4 regions of the Terrabacter ginsenosidimutans genome follow, and region 2 is predicted to be linked to each of the others. Evidence: riboswitches for the same ligand, from Rfam matches in the RefSeq annotation. Region 2 holds a riboswitch; each other region holds the start of a gene.
The links. Region 2 has a riboswitch for S-adenosylmethionine ahead of ABD831_RS08590 (aminotransferase class V-fold PLP-dependent enzyme). Riboswitches for the same ligand answer to the same signal wherever they lie in the genome.

Region 1 (5,728 bases), on a different contig from region 2:
CGCTCCAGGCGGCGACCGTGCTGCAGGCCGCGACCCGGTCGGGTCTCGACGTGCTCGACGGCATGGACGGACTCGACGACGCGACGCGCGAGATCCTCCGCTCGCGCTCCGAGGACCGGCTCAACCAGATGTGGGAGCGGCTGGGGCCGCGCAGCGGCGACGCCGACGAGACGCCGAGCGCCCGCTACCGCCGGGCCCGCATGAAGATGCTGCAGGCCGAGCGCGACGAGGTGCTGCGGCTGCGAGACGAGGGCCGGGCCGACCACGTCGTGCTCCGCACGGTGCTCGGGTCCCTCGACCTCGAGGAGACCATGCTCGACCGGATCGATGACCAGGAGAGTCGCCTGGCAGAGAGTGAGATGTTGCCCGTGGACACGATCGAGGCTCCCTGCGAGCACCTCCGCGACACCGACTCCTGTGCGGCTGCCCGCACCCCCGAGGGGTGCGAGGAGTGCCTGCGCGACGGCACGACCTGGGTGCACCTGCGCCTGTGCCTCCAGTGCGGTCACGTCGGCTGCTGCGACTCCTCCGAGATGAAGCACGCCACCGCCCACTTCCACGAGACGCAGCACCCGGTCATGCGCTCGATCGAGCCGGGAGAGGCATGGCGCTGGTGCTTCGTCGACGAGGTCGTCGGGTGACCGAGGCGGGCGGCGTCAGTCCAGTCGCTGGCTGACGGTGTGCGTGTCGCCGTCGTGGACGACCGCCGTCGTCGCGCCCTGGACCAGGGCGAGGAAGGGCTGCACGTGCCCGCACTCGACGTCGGCGAGGATCGGCACCCCGAGCATGCCGAGGGCGTCGACGACGGCTGCGTGCTGGGTGAAGCCGTCCGGCTCGGGGGCCCGGGTGCGTGACACGAGGATCCCGGTCGCGGCGTCGAACCAGCCGCGCAGGCGCATGGCGTGCAGGGCGCGGCAGATGTCGTAGGACTTCCATTCGGCGATGTCGAGCAGGACGACGAGGCCCTCCGGGGCATGCTGCGCCGCAAAGGCATTCGTGTCCGCGTACCTCCCGCCCGCGAGGAAGCTGAGCGTCTCCACGCAGCCGCCGATGAGCCGACCGGAGAAGGTGGCCGGCTCGTCCTTGCCGCCGGGGTCGATACGGGTCCACGAGCCGCGTCCCTCGAGCGTCATCTCGGAGACCGTCGGGTTGCCGGCGTAGTCGTCCCAGCCGCCGGTGCGGTGCCGGCCGGGGGAGTGCTGCCGGAGCTCGTCACCCTTGGCGGCGCCCGCCACGTCGACCCAGTGGAGTATGCCGTCCGGCACGGCGTACGGGGTGTCCATGAGGTTCTGCCCGTGGATCGTCGCGATGCCCGTGGTGAGGGTGAGCGGTGTCAGCCACGTCGAGGTGTCGGAGAAGCCGATGCACCACGTCGGCTCGGCCGCGGCCACCGCGTCGAGGTCGAGCAGGTCGAGCAGGTCGATGGCCGTCTCGCCGCCCCACGGCGGAACGACCGCCCGGATGCTCGGGTCGAGGAGCATCGCCATCAGCTCGGCAGCGCGCGCTCCGCGGGGGCCGCTCACGTGGGAGGGCGCGTGGTTGAGCTCGCCCACGACGACCTCGAACCCGCGGTCGCGGAGGCAGCGCACGGCATACGAGAACCGGCCCCAGAGGGCGTCGGAGACGCCGGAGCTCGGGGAGGTGACGCCGATCCGGTCACCGGGACGGAGCGGGGCGGGGTAGCGGATCGGCATGGCTGCCATGGTGCCAGCCATGCCGCTCCGCTTCAGCCCGGTTTCCCGTCGGTCACCCCTTGGCGGCGGCGAAACCCTGCTCGAGGTCGGCGAGGATGTCGTCGATGTGCTCGATGCCGACGGAGAGCCGCACGAGTCCCGGGGTGACGCCGGCAGCGACGCGGTCCTCCTCGGGTCCCTGCGAGTGCGTCGTCGAGGCCGGGTGGATCACGAGCGAGCGCACGTCACCGATGTTGGCGACGTGGCTGTGCAGGGTGAGGGCCTCGACGAACTTCTTGCCTGCGTCGAGGCCGCCCACGATCTCGAAGGAGAGCACGGCGCCGGCGCCGCGTGGGGCGTACTTCTGCGCCGTGGCGTGCGACGGGCTCTCGGGCAGGGACGCCCAGACGACCCGCTCCACCTGCTCGTGGCCCTGGAGGAAGGCGGCCACCTTGGCGGCGTTGTCGAGGTGTCGCTCGATGCGCAGCGACAGCGTCTCGAGTCCCTGGGCGATGAGGAAGGCGTTGAAGGGTGACGCCGACGGCCCGAGGTCGCGCAGGAGCTGGACGCGCGCCTTGAGGATGTAGGACAGGTTGGCTCCCAGGGGGCTGCCCACGCCGAGGTCGCGCGCGAAGACGAGCCCGTGGTAGCTCTCCTCGGGCGTGTTGTAGTTCGGGAACTTCTCCGGGTCCCGGGCGTAGTCGAAGTTGCCCGAGTCGACGATGACGCCGGCGATGGACGTGCCGTGACCGCCGAGGTACTTCGTCGCCGAGTGCACGACGACGTCGGCGCCCCACTCGATGGGCCGGATGACGTACGGCGTCGCGATCGTGTTGTCGACGACGAGGGGGACGCCGTGCTCGTGGGCGAGGGCGGCGACCGCCTCGATGTCGAGGACCTCGGCCTTGGGGTTGGCGATGGTCTCGCCGAAGAACGCCTTGGTGTTCGGGCGCACGGCTGCACGCCAGGACTCGATCGACGTCGGGTCCTCGACGAAGCTGACCTCGATGCCGAGCTTGGGGAAGGTGAACTTCAGCAGGTTGACGGTGCCGCCGTAGAGGCTCGGCGAGGCCACGACGTGGTCGCCCGCCTCGGCGATGTTGAGCAGGGCGAGCGTCGTCGCCGACTGTCCCGAGGCGACGAGGAGGGCACCCACGCCACCCTCGAGCGCTGCGACGCGCTGCTCGACGACATCCGTCGTCGGGTTCATGAGGCGGGTGTAGATGTTGCCGAACTCCTTGAGCCCGAACAGGTTGGCTGCGTGGTCGGTGTCGTCGAAGACGTAGCTCGTCGTCTGGTAGATCGGCAGCGCGCGGGCTCCCGTGGCGCTGTCGGCGCTCTGTCCGGCGTGGATCTGCTTGGTCTCGAAGGACCAGCTGGGCTCGGTCATCGGTCTGCTCTTCCTGGGTCGTGTCGATGACCGGGGTCCTCCTGGTGACGGACCCGCTGCACCGACGGGTCGGTGCGGGAGAGGTGCTCTCCGCGCTTGCCCTCGCGCCGGGAGGCGTCGACGGGCCAGGTCTTCACCCGGGGCACCCCACCGCGGTTGGAGGGTTGCCGGCCAGCGAGCCGGGGCTTGTCGCTGGCGCTCATGACCTACCGGCGAGTGTACGTATGCGTGTCCATCCTTCGGGAGCCGCTGTCCTCATCGTGGACGTCGGCGAGGGCCACCGCGGAGCTCCCGGCGTCGCCGTGGTGACCCTCGTGGCGTCGATCACTAGGACGTCCTACTAAACCGAACTGGCGAGTAGGATCGCGCTCGTGAGCACGAATGCCGACTTCGACCTGTTCCGGACCAGCGAGGACCACGAGGCCCTGCGGGAGGCCGTCCGCGCGGTGGCCGAGGACAAGATCGCCCCGTATGCCGCCGCCGTCGACGCGGAGGCGCGCTACCCGCAGGAGGCGCACGACGCCCTCGTCGCCTCCGACTTCTTCGCACCGCACGTGCCCGAGGAGTACGACGGCGTCGGTGCCGACGCCCTCGCGACGTGCATCGTCATCGAGGAGGTGGCCCGGGTCGACGCGTCCGCGTCGCTCATCCCCGCCGTCAACAAGCTCGGCTCGCTCCCGCTGATCCTCGACGGCAGCGACGAGGTCAAGGCCCGCTACCTCCCGCCGCTCGCCAAGGGCGAGACGACCTTCTCGTACGGTCTGTCCGAGCGCGAGGCCGGCTCCGACACCGCCTCGATGAGGTGCCGGGCCCGCCAGGACGGCGACGGCTGGGTGCTCTCCGGGCAGAAGTCGTGGATCACCAACGCCGGCGTCTCCGAGTACTACACGGTCCTCGCGGTCACCGACCCCGACGGTCCCCGAGGCGCCAACGTGACGGCCTTCGTCGTCGAGAAGTCAGACCAGGGCTTCACCTTCGGCGAGAAGGAGCGCAAGCTCGGCATCAAGGGCAGCCCCACCCGTGAGCTGCACTTCGACAACGTCCGCATCCCCGGTGACCGTGTCGTCGGCCAGGTGGGGGACGGTCTGAAGATCGCCCTGCGCACGCTCGACCACACCCGGGTCACCATCGGCGCCCAGGCCGTCGGGATCGCGCAGGGTGCCCTCGACCAGGCTGTCGCCTACGTCAAGGAGCGCAAGCAGTTCGGCCAGCGCATCGCCGACTTCCAGGGCATCCAGTTCATGCTCGCCGACATGGCGATGGAGCTCGAGGCCGCGCGTCAGATGGTCTACGTCGCAGCCGCCAAGTCCGAGCGCGGCGACAAGGACCTCACGTTCTTCGGTGCGGCCGCAAAGTGCTACGCCTCGGACGTCGCGATGAAGGTGACCACCGACGCCGTGCAGCTGCTCGGGGGAGCCGGCTACACGAGCGACTTCCCGCTCGAGCGGATGATGCGCGACGCCAAGATCACCCAGATCTACGAGGGCACCAACCAGGTCCAGCGCCTCGTCATGGCCCGCCAGCTCCTGAGGTAGTCGTCCAACCGACGTTCTCCCAGGTCAGCGCCCGTGTCCGGCCGTCGCGGGGCCCGCCCTCGTCGACACTGGAGGCATGATGCAGGGACGCGGTAGGCGGCTCGCGGTGGCAGCAGTAGCCGCCGCGGTCGCCGCCACGGTCGGCCTCGCAGCGTGCACGAACACCGACGCCGCCGACCAGAAGGTCGTCGACCGCCTTTTTGCGCTCGACGTCCTGACCGTTCCTCGGGGCGGCTCCGAACTGTCCCGGACGAGCGCGAAGGGCGGCGGCAACCAGGCCATCCGCAACTCTTCGACGGCCACCGTCGTGTACGCCACGACACACGCGCCCGCCGAGGTCGGGCAGGCTTTCCACTCGCGGTTCGACTCGAGATGGCGCTTCGTCGACAACCGAGGCGGACCACCCGGCGGTTGGCAGGGCAACGGGGCCCTCGTCAGCGATGCCGGCACCGTGGCGAACGTGCTGGCCCGGCGCGTCACGCCCGGCGACAAGGCTCCCGCCAGCAGCCAGTCCGTGGTGACGGTGACCGTGTCCGCAACCCGCCCGGCCTGAAAAGGGGAGCCCGCTCCGTGCCGCGCTCAGAGCGCATCCGGATCCACGCGGGCACCGACCAGGTCCGGTGCCTGGTCATGGCACGCCAGGTCCTCAAGTAGGCTGGTCGCCGCTCGCGCGGGGAGGCCGGGCCACCGAGCCGACACCCGACGACGACGACAAGGACACCCTCGTGGACCTGACTTCCGACCACCAGCCGGCGGTCAGCGTCATCATGCCGATCCTCAACGAGGAGAGGCACCTTCGTGATGCGGTGGCCATGATCCTGGCGCAGGACTACGCCGGCCCGCTCGAGGTGGTCCTCGCCCTGGGCCCCTCGCGTGATCGCACCGACGAGGTCGCCGCCGCGCTCGCGGCGGGAGACCCGCGGGTGCGAGTCGTCCCCAACCCCACCGGACGCACGCCGGACGGGCTGAACGCCGCGATCGGCGCCAGCACCGGTGAGGTCATCGTCCGGGTCGACGGCCATGCCGAGATCCCCGACGACTACATCAGTGTCGCGGTCCGGGAGCTGGCGCGGGTGGGCGCCGACAACGTGGGCGGGATCATGGACGCGCAGGGCACGACGGCCTTCGAG
Region 2 (5,728 bases):
GCCATGGTCGGTCGGTCGATGGTGCGCAACATGGGCATCGCCGCCGAGCTCGGCTACCTCAGGGTGCCCGACGGCATCCTCATCGACATCAAGAAGATCGACAGCCTGCGCGACGACGAGCTCGTCCTCATCTGCACCGGGTCGCAGGGTGAGCCGATGGCTGCCCTGTCGCGCATGGCCAACCGCGAGCACCGCATCGACGTCGGCCCGGGGGACACCGTGCTCCTCGCGAGCAGCCTCATCCCCGGCAACGAGAACGCCGTCTACCGCATCATCAACGGCCTGATGCGGCTCGGGGCCAACGTGGTCCACAAGGGCAACGCCAAGGTCCACGTCTCCGGCCACGCGAGCGCCGGCGAGCTGCTCTACTGCTACAACATCGTCAAGCCGCGCAACGTCCTGCCCGTCCACGGCGAGTGGCGGCACATGTATGCCAACGCCCAGCTCGCCATCGCCTCCGGCGTCCACGAGGACCAGGTCGTGCTCGCCGAGGACGGCGTCGTCGTCGATCTCGTCGAGGGGGTCGCCCAGGTGACCGGTGTGGTCGAGTGCGGCTACGTCTACGTCGACGGCAGCAGCGTCGGCGGCGCCGACGAGGCCCTGCTCAAGGACCGCCGCATCCTGCGCGACGAGGGCTTCATCACCTGTGTCGTCGTGCTCGACGCGGCCACCGGCAAGATCGCGAGCGGCCCGGAGATCACGGCCCGCGGCTTCGTCGAGGACGCGGAGATCTTCCAGCAGGTCATCCCCAAGGTCGAGCGCGCCATCGAGGAGGCCGTCGCCAAGGGTGTGCTCGACGACCAGCAGCTCCAGCAGGTCATCCGTCGCGCCGTCGGCTCGTGGGTCGGTGGCAAGATCCGTCGCCGTCCGATGATCATCCCGGTCGTGCTGCAGGCCTGAGGTGACGGTTCACGAGGTCGACGGGGGGACCGAGCACCCGGTGGTCATGGGCGACCCGACGCACCGGACGGGGGACGCGGGCGCTGCGCCGAGACCACTCTCGGCTGAGCGCCGGCCGTGGGGGCGGCGTCCCCGACGTTGGGTCGACGTGGCCATCGGCGTCGTCCTCCTCGGCCTGGGCGCGGTCGGAGCGCTTCGCTGGTACGACTCGACGGCCTACCTCGTCGTCGTGCTGCAGACCGCGGGCCCGTTCGTCGTCGTCGGCCTCGGGCTGCTCGCTGTCGCGACCCTCGTCCTGCGTCGGTGGTGGATGCTCGTCCCGGTCGTCGCCGTGCTCGCCGTGGCCGTGGCAGTGGCGGCGCCGGCGTTCCGGGCGACGTCCTCGCCCAAGGCCGACCGCGACCTGACCGTCATGTCGGCGAACGTCTGGATCGGGTCCGCCAACGCGGCGCAGCTCATGGACGCCGTCCGCTTCCACTCCGTCGACGTGCTCGTGCTCACCGAGGCGACGCCTGCGATCCTGCGACGGCTCGACGCCGAGGGCGCTGCCGACTACTTCAACCAGCGCGAGGGGGTCGCCCGCTCCGGCACCTACACCGGGACGATGGTGCTCTCGCGATTCCCGCTCTCGGTGCGCAGTCCCGGCACCGACCCCACCGTCGAGGGCACCCGGAGCGTCCAGCCCGAGCTCGACGTCACGGCGCCGGAGGGCACGGTCCGCCTCAAGGTCGCGCACCCCACCGCACCCCTGCAGGGCGACACCGTCGAGTGGCGTGCCGGGCTGCGAGCCCTCCAGTCGTGGAAGCAGCAGCTCGACGGCGACGAGCTGCTCGTCATGGCGGGCGACTTCAACGCGGGCTTCGGGCACCCGGGCTTCCGCGACCTCGCCGATGGGCTCGACGACGCCCAGCGCACCGACGGTCAGGGCTGGGTGCGCACGTGGCCGTTCGCAGGCAACCGGTTGCCCGCCTTCGTCCAGCTCGACCACCTGCTGAGCCGGGGCCTGACGGTCGTGGACGCCGGACAGGTGGCGTACAACCGGGCCGACCACGCGGCCGTGTGGGCGAGCTACCACCTGCCCACCCGCTGAGCCGTGGGCGGCCGGGCGCGTCCCGGAGTCAGGCCCGGAGTCAGGCCCCGAGTCACCAGGGGCGCTCGACCTCGATGTCGCGGGGGTCGGTGCCCTCGATGGCCCAGCCGGCCCCGGTGAGGGTCCACCTCGCATCGGTGCCGTGCTCGACGAGGCGCGCGACGGCGGCGACGAGGCGCTCGACGCCCTCGAGGGTGCTGCCGAGACCGATGCTCGCCCGGACGGCGGTGGCCGCGCGCTCGCCCCACGGGTCCTCGAGCAGCTCGTCGACGAGCAGGTGCGCGCAGAACTTGCCGTCGCGGACGCCGATGCCGTGCTCGACGGACAGCACCTGCGACACGAGCGAGGAGTCCCAGCCCTCGACGGTGAACGCCACGACGCCGACACGGTCACTGTCGTCGCCGAAGATCGAGAGCACCTCGACGCCGGACACCTCGTCGAGCCCGGCGCGCAGCCGCTCGAGCAGGCGCGTCTCGTGCTCCTCGATCGCCTCACGGTGGCGTGCGATCGTCGAGCAGGCGGCGGCCAGGGCGATGGCACCGACGACGTTGGGGCTGCCGCCCTCGTGACGGGCGGGGCCGGTGGCCCACGTCGTGCCGTCCTCGGTCACCGACCGGGTCGCGCCTCCGCCGAGGAGGTACGGGCTGCCGGCATCGAGCCAGTCCGAGCGTCCGGCGAGCACACCCGCGCCGTAGGGGGCATACGTCTTGTGGCCCGAGAACGCGACGTAGTCGGCGTCCCAGCCCGCGAGGTCGATGGTGCGGTGCGCGGACAGCTGGGCGGCGTCGACGGCGAGCCGGGCGCCGTGCTCGTGTGCGAGGGCGGCGAATCGCTCGACGGGCCAGACCTCTCCGGTGACGTTGGACGCGGCCGCGACCACGACGAGGCGGTGCCGCGACGGGTGGTCCGCGAGGGCCTCCTCGAGCAGTGCGTGGGCGTCCTCGACGGTCTGCGGGACGGGGAGGCGCACGGTGCGGAAGCGGCCCCACGGCAGCAGGGTCGAGTGGTGCTCGGTGTCGAAGACGAAGACCGTGGTGCGGCTCGGCAGCGCCTTGCTCAGCAGGGACCACGAGTCCGTCGTCGTACGCGTGAAGATGACCGAGTCGTCCTCACGCGCCCCGACGAACGCGGCGACCTCCTCGCGGGCCTGCTCGTACCACGCGCTCGTCAGGCGGGAGGCGAAGCCGGCGCCGCGGTGCACCGAGGAGTACGTCTCGAGCGCACGGTCGACCGCCGCCTTGACCGTCTCGAGCGCGGGTGTCGACGCAGCGTGGTCGAGGTTGGCGTATGCCGTCTCGCCGCGGAGCGTCGGCACGCGCAGACCCGCGCCGACGACGGTGGGCAGCGTCCGCGCCTCGGGCACGACGTGCAGGGCCCGGGCGCGCACGGCCGGCGCGGGCGAGCTCCCACAGAGTGAGGCGGCTGCCTGCGTGGCGCCCCGCGTCGAGGGGTGCGTCGAGGGGTGCGACGAGGGACGGGTGGTGGGACGGGTCGAGGGAAGGACCGACATGCCAGTGCTCCTGGGTCAGGGGACCCACCCGGTGCGGGTCCGCGCTTGCCGACCTCGATGACGCGTTCGGACCGAGGGCGGCCTGGTCGTCACCCGGAGCACCCCACCGCGGAGGAGGGTTGCTGACCAGCGAGCCGGGGCTTGTCACTGGCACTCATGACCTGGCTAGGACCATAGGGGCGGCCGTCGCCTGATGTCCACCGGTCGGGCCCGCGGTGTCGCGATCTGAGACGCGGTCCGGTCCCACGGGTATGCGGTCTCGGCGCTCTCAGCCAGCACGGCGTCGCCGCCGGACGTCCCGGTACTCGGCCACGACCGTGAGCCCCGGCTTGTCGTTCATCGTCCGCCACGCGGCGAGGCCCGCGGCGCACATCCCGAGTCCGGCGATGAGGTAGGCCGCCATCGCGCCGGTGTAGGTGAGGTGGACGGTCCCCAGGCTGACGGTGCGGGGGAGCGAGAGCATCGCGTCGAAGGCCGCCGCGAGGAGGGGGGCGAGGGCGAGCACGGCCACGAGCACGACGCCGTCGAGCGACTGGACGAGGGCGAAGGTGCGGCCACGCACCTCGTCCTCGACCGTGAGTCCGAGCAGCGTGTAGCCCACCACCCAGGCCACGCCGATGACGGCGCCGAGCACCGTCGCGAGCGGCAGGGCGACGAGCAGCACGGGCACGACGGCGAGCACGAGCAGGAGCACCCCGGCGCTCGTCAGCGCGGCGCCGAAGATCCGCGGCCGGGAGAGACCGGCGAGCGCGCGGGGTCCACCGACGATCCCGGTCGCCATGCCGGTGAAGACGGCGACGAAGAGCATCCCGTAGCCCGGAGCGCCTGCGCCCATGTCCTTGACGAAGCGCGTCGCGAGACCGATCACGAGCCCGCCCCCGGCAAAGGCCCCCAGCATCCCGGCGATGAGCCCTCGCACGAAGGGTCTCTCCTTGACGATGCGCAGGCCGTCGGTGACCGTTCGGAGGATCGACTGGCCGGCGAGCGTCTCGCTCGCTTCTCGAGCGGGGAAGGTGAGCCGCCAGACGATGGCGGCGCTGATGAGGAAGGTCGCCCCGTCGACGTAGATCGCCAGGAAGATGCCCTCCGGGTCGAGTCCCGGCAGGACGGTGCGGAGTGGGCCGCTGAGCAGCGCCAGTGCGGAGAAGACCAGCGCGGCCAAAGGAGCCGTCCCGTAGCTGCCCACGAGCCCGAGCTGGTTGGCCATCTCGAGCCGGGCCGGCGGCACCAGGTTGGGGAGCGTGGCGTCCTTGGCCGGGTTCCAGAACAGCGAGATGCACTCGATGACCACGATGGCGACGTACATCCACCACAACGTCCCCACGACCGGGATGGACACGAAGAGCGCGCAGCGGAGCAGGTCGCCCGCGATCATCGTGCGGCGCCGGTCGAGGCGGTCCGCGACCACTCCGGCGAGCGGTCCGAGAACCACGGCGGGGGCGATCCGCAGGATGAAGACGCCCGAGACGGCGAGGTACTCGCCCACCCCGCCGGCCGCCAGCTCGGCGGCGAGTGCCGTCGTGGCGAGCAGGGCGAGCCAGTCGCCGAAGCTGGAGACGGTGCCCGCGGCCAGGAGGTTGCGGAAGGGACGGATCGCGAGCAGCTGCCGGAGGGCCGACCTGCCGGACTGCGGGAGGTCCCCGGCGGTGTCGTGTCCCTCGGTCGGGGGCGGCCCCGTGCTCACCCTTTCAGCCTAGGAGGCCCGGCCCCCTCGGGCCGGCGGGTGTCCGGTGCGCCACTCTTTGCGTTCGTGGTGCGCGTGTGACGCGTGAGTTCAGCGGTGCGTTGACGTACGGTGCCAGCATGGCGTCACGTCCGTCCAGCAGCCAGCGCGCGAGCACCACCGCGGCCACCCGAGCCAAGGGGTCCTCGAGCGGTGCCACGTCGCGCCCTCCGGCAGCCCGGTCGACCCGGCCCGCGCAGCGCAAGCCGGCGACCCGCAAGCCGGCCGCCAAGGCGGGGTCCAGGACGGCGTCCAAGGCGCGCGGCGGCGGCCTGCCCTTCCCCCTCGGTGCGATGCGCAACACGTGGATGGGCGTCTCGCACCTGGCCGGGGGAGCGGTGCGCCGCGTCGGTCACAGCGCGGCTGACCTCGAGCCCGAGCACAAGCGCGACGGCATCGGCTTCTCCCTCATCGCCCTCGCGGTCATCGTGGCCGCTCGCGAGTGGTGGGGGGTCTCCGGCATCTTCGGTCAGGTCGTGCACGCAGTCTTCGCAGGCACGTTCGG
Region 3 (5,728 bases), on a different contig from region 2:
GTGCGAGGTCGGGAGAGCGGCGTGCAGCTCGTCGGACAGGCGTGGCGGGTAGAGGCGGTCGGTGTCGACCGAGACGATCGTGCAGTCGGCGCTGACGCGTCGCAGGGCCGCCTCCACGCCGCCTCGGTCGCGCCCGACGTCGTGGGAGTTCATGGCCTCGGTCAGCACCACGTAGGAGTTCGCGTCGAAGCGACGAGCCAGCTTGCCCGCGTGGTGGTCGAGGTAGGACTCGACGGCGAAGCGACCGCGGTCGCCGGCGCGCAACGGATCCTCGCCGAGCTGCGGGGCGCGACCGAAGCGTTCGTCGAGCTCGCTCTCCGTGCGGTAGGTGATGTGGGCGATGCGACGCGCGAGACCGAGGCCCGTATCGGGGCGCCGGTCGCTCGAGTAGTAGTCGCCACCGGCGAAGTCGGGATCGTGCCGGATGGCGAGCAGCTGCGGCTGGCACCAGGCGATCTGGTCGGCCGTGGCACAGGGGGTCGAGGCCAGCACGATGCAGCGGTCGACGTCGTCAGGGTGGGTGACCGCCCACTCGATGGCTCGCATGCCGCCCATCGAGCCGCCGACGACGGCGGCGACGCGGCGGATGCCGAGGCGGTCGAGGAGCAGCCGCTCCGCCGCGACCTGGTCGCGCACCGTGACGTAGGGAAACCGGCTCCCCCACGGCTGCCCGTCCGGGGCCTGGCTCGAGGGGCCGGTGCTGCCCTGACAGCCGCCGAGGACGTTGGAGGCGATGACGAACCACTCGTCGGGGTCGACCGGGCCGCCCGCACCGACCAGGGAGTTCCACCACCCGGGCGAGGCGTGCCCGGGGCCGGCCTCGCCGACGACGTGGCTGTCGCCGGTCAGGGCGTGCTCGACGAGGACGACGTTGTCGCCGGCCTCGTTGAGCCTCCCCCACGTCTCGTAGGCGATCCGGACGTCGGGCAGCACGCCCCCGCGCTCGAGCTCGAGGTCACCGAGGTGGACGAACTGGCGTCGTCCCACGGGGTCGCCGACCCGCCAGGCGCCGTCAGCCCGATGGGCCGGTGGCCGTGTCGACCCGTCGGTGCCGTCCCGCTCCAGGTGGCCGGAGGCCTCGGTGCCCTGGGGCGAGATGGTGCCCTCGGCAGCGTGACGCACGGTCGGCCGACGCGTGCTCTGCTTCCGGTGGGTGACGGTCATCGGGGTACTCCTCGGTCCTCGCGCTTGCACGCACCCACTGCGGGTGCGGCCAGGTCCTCACCCGGGGCACCCCACCGCGAAGGAGGGTTGCCGACCAGCGAGCCGGGGCTTGTCGCTGGTACTCGTGACCTGCGCCAACCATACGCGAGCACCCACCGGGACAAGGTCGCCCGGTCCACGACATGGACGCCCGCCGTTCCGGACGGTCCCCGCCCTCATGCGCAGCGCGAGGGCCGGATGCCGTGGTCGAGGGACTGGCGCACGAGCCGGCACAGTCGGTGGTCCGGTTCGAGGTCGAGCGCGTGGTCGACAGCGATGCCGGCCCGTGCCCCGTCACCGCACCACCATGCGAGCGACGCGACGACCGACAGCAGGGGTGCCGCGTGCGCAGCCGGGGTGAGCCGGCACACCTGCTCGAGGCGCCCGAGCATGAGACGCGGGCCCGACGCCACGTCCCAGTCCTTCCAGCCCTCGTCCGACTCCCGCCCACCCACCTCGTCAGTGCCATCCCAGCCCTCGTCCGACTCCCGCCCACCCACCTCGTCAGTGCCATCCCAGTCGTCCGGCTCGACGTCGCACGCCGGCCCGACGGTCTCGCCCCCGCCGTCGTTAGCGCCGCTCGGCGTGTCCGACCCGAGGTCGAGCAGGGCGTGCAGAGCCCGCAGCGCCTCGAGGTCGGACGCGGCCAGCCGCGAGGCGACGTCGCCGCCCGCCCCGGCATCGATGCTCGCGGAGTTATCGGTCCCGTCACGTGCTCCGCCATCGGCGGCTGGTGCGAGTCGAAGGTGCGGGCCGAGCAGGACGTCGAGCATGACGACGAGCTCGACCGGGAAGGTGTCGAGCGGCGCCGTTCCCGGGCACAGCCACCCGATGAGGGCATCCCGGAACTGGACGTCGCGCAGGGGGCCCACGAGGGAGGGCAGCCAGTGCTCGATGCCGTAGCCCACGACGTCACCGGTCAGCACGCCTCCCCAGGCGACGAGGGAGTCGTTGACGAGGAACTGGCGGGAGGTCGGCTCACCGCCGTCGAGAACCCCCAGCCCTGCGCCCGCAGCCTTCGCCCGCCGGGCGGGGTCACGGCGCCCGGTTGGCTGCTGCGGCAGCTCGGACACCGACCCTCCCGCCGCGCGGTACCGACGCTGCCAGTCCTCGATGGCGCTCGCCGTCAGGTCGTGCCGGGGCTCGGATGGCGACAGCGGACTCACGAGGCGGGCGAGCTCCTCACGGTCCGGGAGCACCGCGTGCCCGAGCGCCACGTAGCTCGCGACCGCCGGCACGTCGGCCTGCTCGGGCAGGAGCCAGCCCTCGTCGGGACAGCAGTCGCACCCGACGGAGCGCCACCGGCCACCACGCAGCACGAGACGCTCCCGGACGATGACCCGCTCGGCCTCGACTCCCTCGGCGAGGGCCTCGAGCAACGGCAGCGACTCGTCGGGGACGTCCTCGAAGCCGACGATGGCCACCGACGACGGGGCGCCCTGCAGCAAGGTCGGCAGGGTCTGCGCAGCGGCCTCGGGAGCCAGCTGCGCGTCGACGACGTCGAGCCGGGCCACCAGCCCGAGGCGCTTGCCGTGGAAGCACACCACGACGACACTGCGCTCCGGTTGGAAACCCAGGTGGAAGGGGATGATGGTCAGCAGCTCGGCCGGCCCGGACAGTGAGATCTTCGGCATGCACCGAGCCTCGCCGCCCTGCTCGGAGCTGGGCAGACCCACTGGCCCACCTGTGGAGGAACGACCGTCACGGCGAAGGGGTGTGGATCCAGGGCGCCCCGCCGGCCGTCACCGCGAGGTCGGGGCCCGGTCTCAGCGCTCCAGACGCTTGCGGACCGACTCGAGCACGTAGTCGGTCGCAGCCCGGCGGACGCCCTCGGGCAGCCTGACTCGATCCCCTCGGCTCGACCCCGAGGCCGCGGCCCGGGTGCCGTGCCCGCCCGTCGAGCCGGTGCTCGGACGCTGGCGGGAGCCCGCGCCCGGCAGGCGTACCACGCCGTCGAGGAGGCTGCGCGGAGCGGCTGCACCGGTGGTGTCCCGGTCGGGCCGCAGGCCCGAGTTCCCGCCGACGCCCGTCACCGGGACCAGGGCGTTCGCAGCGCTGCCCCGGCCGCCCGGACCAGTCGAGCCCGGCGCGTCCATGGGCACCGCGGCCGACGCGTGCCGGCCGGCTTCGTGGCTCGTGGCCCGAGACCGGCGCAGACCCTGCCCGGCCTCCCACGCCATGAACCGGTCGGTCTCCTCGAAGAACGTCCTGATCGCCCACGAGATGACGACGGCGTCGTCGGCAGCCCCCACGACCGGCAGCACGGCCTCCGGGAGCAGGTCGACCGGAGAAGCGACGTAGGCGACCGCGCCCGCGACGAGACCGAGCCGCTTGAGGGTCGTGCCGGCATACGTCCGGTCGACGGTGCAGCGCACCAGACGGGGCACGGCCTGGACGCGCTCGGAGATGCTCGGCGCTCCGGGACGCGTGGAGGCCCGGACGACCGAGGCGACGGTCGCGGCCATCTTGATGCGGGACGCGGTCTTCATGCGCTCAGCGACCGAAGGTCTCGACGGGCGGGAACTCCTTCGCGGCCTGCTTGCCGATGCCGTTGAGCATGTACACGTCGATCGCCGCCCCGATGAGACCGCCGACGAGAGGCACCGCGCGCCCGAGTCGGGCGAACGTGCCCTGCCCGATGCGGCCGAGCAACCGGAAGCCGACCGCCTTGTTGAGGACCATCAGGGCCGGGGCGGGCAGCCGGTCGAAGGCGACCGACGAGAGCTTGCCTCCGGCGGCCTGCAGGCCGGCCTTCTTGAGCAGGTCGTCGCTGTCGGCGCCGGCGAGGGTGAGCAGGATCGCCGAGCGGATCTCCGGCTGGTCGATGTCGTAACCGCGCACCTTGGCCGTCGCCGCCGTCATGCGCGTGGCGAGGAGGTAGAACTCCAGGACGTTCGCGGGCAGCGAGATCGGCATCGTGAAGAAGCCGCCGAGCCCCGTCACGAAGCCCCCGACGGCACCGAGCTGGCGGTGGTCGCGCACGATGATCCGCAGCGCCTGGTCGGCGTCCCCGCGGGCGTGCTTGAGGGCGCTGGCAGCGACCTCGTGGGCGGGGTCGAAGGGGCCCCTGCCGTCGATGCCGACGTCGAGGAGCCGCTCGACGAGTCGGGTCGCCGCTCCGGAGAGGCCTCCCTCGGCCGGCAGTGCGGCCCGCTCGAGCGCGCCGGCGTCCTTCGATCGCCGCAGCTTCGCGGCGGTCGCGTTCGATGCCTCGACCGTCTCGGTCCTGCTCAAGCCCAAGATGCCCACCAGTTGCCACCCTCTTCGTCCGACGTCGTGTGTCTCGGTTCCTGCGCGCCGCCGACGACACCGTATGCCGCCGCGGTCGCCCGTGGCACCCTCGTACCCAGTCGACCCGGCAGCGGGACCGCGGGAGACGGCGTCGGTCGCCTCTCGTAAGGTCGCCCCATGGGCGAGACGAGCGCGAGGCAGCCACCCATCCTCGGCGTGCCGTTGGCGGACCTGCGGCGCGACCGCACCTCGGTGAAGTGGGGCGTCCACGGCCCCGACGTCATTCCGATGTGGATCGCAGAGATGGACTGCGCACCGTGCCCAGCCGTCGTCGGCGCCGTGGGTGCCGCCGTGTCGCGGGGCGACACGGGCTACGCCCTGACCGAGGAGTACGCCGCCGAGTTCGCTGCGTTCGCCCACGCCGAGTGGGCGTGGCAGCTCGACCCGCGCACGACGACCCGGGTGGCCGACGTGCTGTCCGGCGTGACGCACCTGCTGGGGCTGTTCACCGACCCGGGCGGTCCGGTCGTCGTGAGCCCGCCGGTCTACAACGCCTTCTACGAGGTCATCGAGGCGTGCGGGCGACGGGTCGTCGAGGCACCGCTCGGGCCGGACCACCGCCTCGACCTCACCGGCCTCGCCGAGGTCTTCGCCAGGGAGACCGCCGGGGGCTCGCGCACGGCATACCTGCTGTCCAACCCGCACAACCCGACGGGCACGGTGCACACCCGGGCCGAGCTCGAGTCACTGGCCCGCGCGGCCGACGAGCACGGCGTGCGCGTCGTCTCCGACGAGATCCACGGACCGCTCGTGCTGCCGACGAGCACGTTCACGCCCTACCTCACCGTCGCCGGCTCGGAGCGCGGCGTCACCGTGACGTCGGCCTCCAAGGCGTGGAACCTCGCCGGGCTCAAGGCGGCGATCATCGTGCCGGGCGAGGGCGCCGTCGACGCCGTGCGCCGGCTGCACCCCTACGTCACGTTCGGCGCGAGCCACCTCGGCGTCATCGCGCAGACGGCGGCCTACCGCGACGGTCGCGAATGGCTGCACCGGCTCGTCGGCGAGCTGGACGCCAACCGTCACCTGCTCGCCGAGCTCGTCGCCGAAAAGCTGCCCGGCCCACGTCTCGTCGTGCCCGAGGCGACCTACCTCGCCTGGCTCGACCTCGGGGGGCTCGGTCTCGGCGACGACCCCGCCGGTGAGGTGCTGCGCCGTGCGCGCGTCGCGCTCTCCCCCGGCCCGATCTTCGGCTCGGGGTGCCAGGGGCACGCTCGCCTCAACTACGCCACGTCGC
Region 4 (5,728 bases), on a different contig from region 2:
TTGAGTCAGGGGTAATTCTCGGTGTCCGACCCGACCGCTTTCCTGCGCGAGAAGACGTGGCAGGTGGAACCAGGATGGTGGGAGGTCCACCCGGACGGGTTCTCGCACTGGCCGTTTCGTCTGCGTCAGCGCATAGCTCATGAGGAACTGGACGACGGCTTCGTTCGGTGGTCGGCGACCACGGACGTCATCCGTGACGTACGGGATCTCGACCAGGCACTGTCGCTATGCCATGCGCTGAACCGTCACACGGCTGGCTGGTCGTATGTCGTCAATGAGCAGTCGCGCACGGTCGAGGGCATCGCCACCGCCGTGATCCAGCCGGAGTGGGACCAGCCCTACGCACGGTGGGTGAGCGCTGCCACCGTTGCCTTCTGGCACGCGGACACCATCGCGGACGCCTTCGCAGGCGCCGTCGGCGGCACGGTGAACTCTTCCCACCCGCTAGGGGCGTCGGGCATCCGAGCCGAACCAGACGGCATGTTCCACCTGGTCCGCAGCGAACGAGGCCGACCCGAATGGGCCTTCGACCTCACCCCGGCACGCGTCGACCTGATGGCTTTGGGTTCACAGGTGGAAGCGTGGATCGGAGCTAAGGGTGGGGACTCCTCAACCGAGCAGCAAGTGTGCGTTGACGGCATCGACCACGAACTCCTCTCTGCCTCGGCCGCAGCAGGCACAGCGCCTCGAAAGGTGCCGCCGAACGCCCGGTACCGGGTGACCGGCCAATTCCGAGACCGCGAGCCGTTCGGGCTGGGGTTCCTCGCTCGAATCCGCTTTCCTCTTCTCGGCGGCCGAACGGTCCCAGACGCCTGGCTAGCCAATCAGCTCGCACTGGACCTCGCCGCTCAGTGGTCACTGAGCGGCGCCTGGACTGTGTCCGAAGAAGCGGTCCAGTACGAGATCTTCGTCCCCTCCTTCACGTTGCGAACGATGACCAACAGCTCACCAGATCAGAGTCTTCAGAGCGTGCTGCACAACGTCGTCGCCGGATTGAGCGCGGCGATGGCCGTCGCCGACTCCGCCGGACAGGCCGGCCCCGCGCGCACCGAGACGCTCGACGATGCCGTGCTCCCGGACGTCGCCGCCGACCTCCTCGCCGTCTTTGAGCAGCCCGCCATGGAGGCAATGATGGGCGTGCCCAGCCCGACACCGGATCGGGCTGACCGCCGATGGCTCACCGCCCGAACGTTCGCCGAACTGTGTCTCTACGGGATCTTCAACCCCATAGGCCCGACGGTTGTATCTCTGAACCTTGTTGAGGTACCGGGCAGCGACGGAGAGTTCGCCGTCCTGCATCTGATGCGCCACCCGTTCCTGCCCGAGTACAAGGAACTGGGCCGAGTTCGCACCGAAGACGACGTCCGTGATCTCATCGGCTCCCAACTCGGCGATGAGCTCGGGTCGATGCCCGAGTTCCTACTCGTCCAAGCCCGCGACGGTATCGGTGAAGCGGTGGTTGACGGCCTGCGACGGGCCCTGTCACAGCATGCCGAATCGGTCGAGGAGGATCTGGCCGCCTCAGCCGCGGAGTACAACCGCTATGCCGGCCGCGCTTGGGACAGGCTAAACGGCACCCACCCCACCCCGCATAGCGAGGCCGGCCCGGCTGGCATGGACCCGTTCGAAGACTGGTTCAAGGCAGTCACCGACCTCGACCACGTCTACGGCACGCTGTTTTCCTTGCCGAGCGCGTGGGAGGGCGCCATCAACTTCCAACTTGAGCACGGCTCACTTGCACCCTTTGACATGGAGTAACAGGTCGGCGGGATATCAGGAAGACGTTTACGTCAGGTCAGGGACCAGCCGCACCACGGCCGGTCTCGAGTACCCGCCGCTACGAAGAAAGCAGGACCGACGCATGTCCGAAGACCCTTGGGCCAGCTACGAGGCGGCCGTTGTGCGGCTACATCTGCCGGACGGGTTGGTCGTCGTGGGCCCGGACCAGCCGGATAGAACTAGCGGGACATTCCCTCCCGCTGCCTCCGGCGGCGCCATCGTGGTGATCACGGCCCACAACCCGGGCGGTACCGAGGTCACGACGACGGAAAATGCACGGGCCCACCGTCAACTGTTGGAACGACTAGACCGGGAGGGAACGGAGTACCACCCGGCGGCCGGCGGCGACCAGAACTGGGCCCACGTCGAGGAGAGCGTCGCGATCCTAGGCATGGACGTGGAGGTAGCTTGTGGCATCGGGCGTGACTTCGGCCAGGACGCCATCTTCGTCTGGACCGACAACGGCTTGACCGTCACCTCCTGCACCACAGACGCGACGACACGCGCCGGCTGGCAGATCCTGGACGCCCCCGAGACTGCCCGGCGAGTGGACGAGGCCTACCGAAGGTTCGGGTTGGACAGTCCCTACGTCCAGGTGGCCCGCGCGTACGCGGCCGCGCAGCGTGTGATCGACGACACTAAGGACCCCGACGAAGCGGAGAGACTCGAGCAGCTGTCGCTGGCCTTCACCCAGGAGTACTGGCGACTCGCGGACGCCCGCGCCGGACGTGAGGCCGCCCGCCGCCGCCGGACTCGCCTACCTCCCTTGGAGGACGAAGAAGCCGCCCGCGCCCGGTACGCGCTGGCGCCAATCCTTGAGGCGGCGGCGTCTGGTGGCTTCGACCCAGACCTCTGGGTACCGGAAGCCGGCCGAGCGCTGGCCGACTCGATCGCGCCGCGCACCAGAGCCTTGGAGACGGAGGGCATACCTCGGCACCTCTTGGACCTGTGGAGTCATCTCTGCCATGCGGTTGAACAGGGCGACGCCGCCGGCGCTCGGGACGTGGCCGAGCGTCTTGGCGAATCCGCCCTGTTCTACGCCGCGGTCGCATCACGTCACCCGGAGCCATAACCGAAAGCGCGCCGCCGGCTCAAATCAATGTCCTCTTTGCGCGTTTGAGCCGCCTCGCAGTCCCCTGGCGTGGCACTCTGGTGAACAGGTTCAGAGAAGCGACGTGAACGCCTCGGAGTAGTCGCTCGGCAACCGGTCCCGCGCCGGTGCCCACCGAGGAAGACCTGACCGACTAGCGTCCGCCAGTCGGTAAGCGCGGGTTCCGGTTCTTGGGACCCAAGGAACCGAGAGGGACACCATGTCAAATGCCCCACCCGTGCGGTCCGAAGTCGCCACTCCCCCTGCGATCCTGGAGGCCGCGGTCGCCGCCGAAGCCGCGCGCGCCTGGGCCAGCACCGTACCTGCACCTGCGGCCGACTCCGACAGCCAGAATCTACGGGATCTGCCCGCAAGCGCCTGGTGCGCCCGCCCACCAACCGCCGACGAGCAGCAAGCTGAGGCCCTGCGCGCCGAGAAGGAACGCGAGTCCCAGCCCGATCCGGTCGAGGTGGAGCTCGACCAACTCGCGAGCCACCTCGTCGGAAGGGCGTACTACAGGAACCGCTCGACCTTTCCCGAACTTGGCATGGTGCCGGTCGCCAAACCAACCATGTCCGTGGAGGCGAGAAGGCGAGCGCACGGTTGCCGGATCGGCAGGGTGCGCATCTGGAAGTACTTCAGCAAGCAGGCCTTCGTCTGTCTGGACTGCCAATGGATCGGTGAACCCGTGCCCGCCCAAGTCGACGGGGTAGAACCAGATGCTTCCGCCGCAGCCGAGCACCCGTGCCGGAGTAAGAAGGCATGACCGAGCGACCAGACGCTGCGACTGGCATGGTCGTGCTGATCGATGACACTCGCCTCTTCCGCGACGGGCGCCCATGCCTGATGGCCCGCACCCCCGACCACGGGATCTACCTGCTCAATGAGCTTGCAGGACAATGGATCGACGAGCTGTGGCTGGACTACGACCTCTTCGACGAGAACAGCGAACCCATTGTGGAACACCTCATCGGACTAGCCGCGGCTGGGCACCCCGCTCGCATCCGCCAGATCCTCGTGCACAGCGCCCGCACCCTCGAGGGCTTCCAGATCACGACACGCCTCCGCCTCGCAGGGTACCCAGCGCGCCGCGAGTTCAGTGCCGGAATCTGGACTCGCAACCTAGACCGGCGGCCCCTCCCCCACGAATACCCGCGGACCGCACACACTTAAGGGTGCCCGCGGGCGCCCTGGCGAAGCCTGTCGAGCGACCGTCGCCTAGACGAAACAGGAGGGATCCTGTTCGGCTGCCTCGTTTTGCATTGTCGCCTTGGAACACAGTGCGAGTCATACATGCACTGGGATTGACGTCCCTGTCGGGGCGCGCAGCGAAGCTACGCCTAAACACGCTGCTCGTGCGGTTGAATCTGATCATGCTGGGTTGGAACATCTCCGTGTTGAGGCTTGATCCGCGACTGTCAGCGGGAGGCCCGGATTCTGGAGACTCCGTGCATGGACGGCTGACCATCGACGAGGCGCAAGCCCTTCCCGAGGTGACGACAGCCGCAGAGCGACTCGCGCTCTGGCAAGCAGGCGTAGGCGGTACCGATTGGCTGCATGCGCTGGTAGACGCCAATCGAGCGATCATGACCGCGGTGAACGGGTATCCCAGCATTTACTACGCCCTCGCAGCGGATGTGATTCCACAGCTTGAAGCGCCCCCGCACGCGAACGCGACCTGGCACTTTGACGTAGGCGACATCATCGACCCGCACTGGGTAGGAAGAGGCCCCGAGGTCGACGCTTCGGCGGCGGCCGCCTGTGCCCCTAATGAATGGCTGCTCGTGCAGGTGTGGGACGAAAGTTGATGCCTGCCGACACACCTCGCGCTGATGAACCGCGTGACGTCATGAGTTCAAGCAGCAGGTGGGGGGACAAACGAGTGACCACTCTTCCCGAGGGGTTTCTCGCAGCTTCCCCGGATGACACTTGGGCGGATCGCCGACGTGCGGATGGAACGCGCACCTTGTGGTTGCTGTCTGGATCGGGTGAGTCGCTGTTGAGGCGCTGGGACAGCGTCGACGAGGAGTGGTTGGTCGCCTCGGAGCAGGAGGTGGACTCCGTCCGTGAGGCATGCCAGCCCGGTTCGGAGTGGCTGACCCTGCTCGAGGACGAGATGACTCTTTACGGGACGCCCGATCCGTTGATGCTGGTCGACTGTCTTGCCGTGGACGGTGATGGCGGTGACCCCGACATCATCGACTGGCCTTTCGACGTGGAAAGGTTCCTTTCCGAGGACGACGTCTTCGACTATGAAGGAGACAATCTCCGGCGGTGCGCGCTCGTCAACGGGTACAGAGTTCACTTCGCGCCGTGCGGTGATCAGGCCGTGGCCTTCCTGAGCAACGAGGAGGAGGTCCTCGGGGACCTTATGGCCGAATTCCACTGGGGAAGCGAGGCCGGTATGGGCCCTGGGGCGGGCGGCTGGGTGCTCCACCGCAGCGGTGCCCAGCATGCGGTCACGACGCCTCGCGGCGACAATGCTGGCGAGAGCATGCGCGGCTTCACATTCCAGCCGGAACCCTCCGGGACGGCTCAACTTCTACGACAGTGGATGGACCACGTCGAGTACTCGTGCCCTGGGGTATTCGGCGCAGCCGCCATTGCATTGGAACCGCTGGACCCGGCCGGCATTCTGAGCGCCGAACGACGGCGGGACTGGGAAGTTCAACTAGGTGCCTTGACGAGCGGTTACGGAGAGACGATCGAGTTGACGGTTCGGACCGATCCATCGGTAACTGTCACGCTTCGAGCCATGCTCTCCAGCGACGACACTTACCGCTCGGTTCAGGAGGCTCTGGCCGACCCCGTCAAGGGCGACTGGATGCGCGCCGCGCTCGCCGAGGGAGACCTCTCGCC

Region 1: it holds a riboswitch for S-adenosylmethionine, as region 2 does, so the genes downstream of both, ABD831_RS18930 (bifunctional o-acetylhomoserine/o-acetylserine sulfhydrylase) here and ABD831_RS08590 (aminotransferase class V-fold PLP-dependent enzyme) in region 2, are expected to answer to the same signal.
Region 3: it holds a riboswitch for S-adenosylmethionine, as region 2 does, so the genes downstream of both, metX (homoserine O-acetyltransferase MetX) here and ABD831_RS08590 (aminotransferase class V-fold PLP-dependent enzyme) in region 2, are expected to answer to the same signal.
Region 4: it holds a riboswitch for S-adenosylmethionine, as region 2 does, so the genes downstream of both, ABD831_RS21140 (hypothetical protein) here and ABD831_RS08590 (aminotransferase class V-fold PLP-dependent enzyme) in region 2, are expected to answer to the same signal.

Annotation. Positions count from the first base shown of each region.
Region 1 is NZ_BAABDC010000008.1:70,954-76,681, reverse strand. Features, by position in the region: gene ABD831_RS18940 (Na+/H+ antiporter) at 1-641, shown strand, start outside; gene ABD831_RS18935 (LD-carboxypeptidase) at 657-1,715, opposite strand; gene ABD831_RS18930 (bifunctional o-acetylhomoserine/o-acetylserine sulfhydrylase) at 1,747-3,063, opposite strand; SAM riboswitch class IV at 3,151-3,270, opposite strand; gene ABD831_RS18925 (acyl-CoA dehydrogenase family protein) at 3,435-4,598, shown strand; gene ABD831_RS18920 (hypothetical protein) at 4,705-5,151, shown strand; gene ABD831_RS18915 (glycosyltransferase family 2 protein) at 5,324-5,728, shown strand, end outside.
Region 2 is NZ_BAABDC010000002.1:557,511-563,238, forward strand. Features, by position in the region: gene ABD831_RS08580 (RNase J family beta-CASP ribonuclease) at 1-900, shown strand, start outside; gene ABD831_RS08585 (endonuclease/exonuclease/phosphatase family protein) at 1,049-1,990, shown strand; gene ABD831_RS08590 (aminotransferase class V-fold PLP-dependent enzyme) at 2,043-3,500, opposite strand; SAM riboswitch class IV at 3,537-3,662, opposite strand; gene ABD831_RS08595 (MFS transporter) at 3,769-5,184, opposite strand; gene ABD831_RS08600 (FtsK/SpoIIIE family DNA translocase) at 5,304-5,728, shown strand, end outside.
Region 3 is NZ_BAABDC010000010.1:82,770-88,497, forward strand. Features, by position in the region: gene metX (homoserine O-acetyltransferase MetX) at 1-1,164, opposite strand, end outside; SAM riboswitch class IV at 1,180-1,294, opposite strand; gene ABD831_RS20070 (DUF4192 family protein) at 1,380-2,837, opposite strand; gene ABD831_RS20075 (YkvA family protein) at 2,970-3,692, opposite strand; gene ABD831_RS20080 (EcsC family protein) at 3,697-4,437, opposite strand; gene ABD831_RS20085 (MalY/PatB family protein) at 4,612-5,728, shown strand, end outside.
Region 4 is NZ_BAABDC010000013.1:27,856-33,583, reverse strand. Features, by position in the region: gene ABD831_RS21150 (hypothetical protein) at 22-1,758, shown strand; gene ABD831_RS21145 (DUF3293 domain-containing protein) at 1,862-2,851, shown strand; SAM riboswitch class IV at 2,939-3,053, shown strand; gene ABD831_RS21140 (hypothetical protein) at 3,090-3,635, shown strand; gene ABD831_RS21135 (cyclic-phosphate processing receiver domain-containing protein) at 3,632-4,042, shown strand; gene ABD831_RS21130 (hypothetical protein) at 4,231-4,677, shown strand; gene ABD831_RS21125 (hypothetical protein) at 4,752-5,728, shown strand, end outside.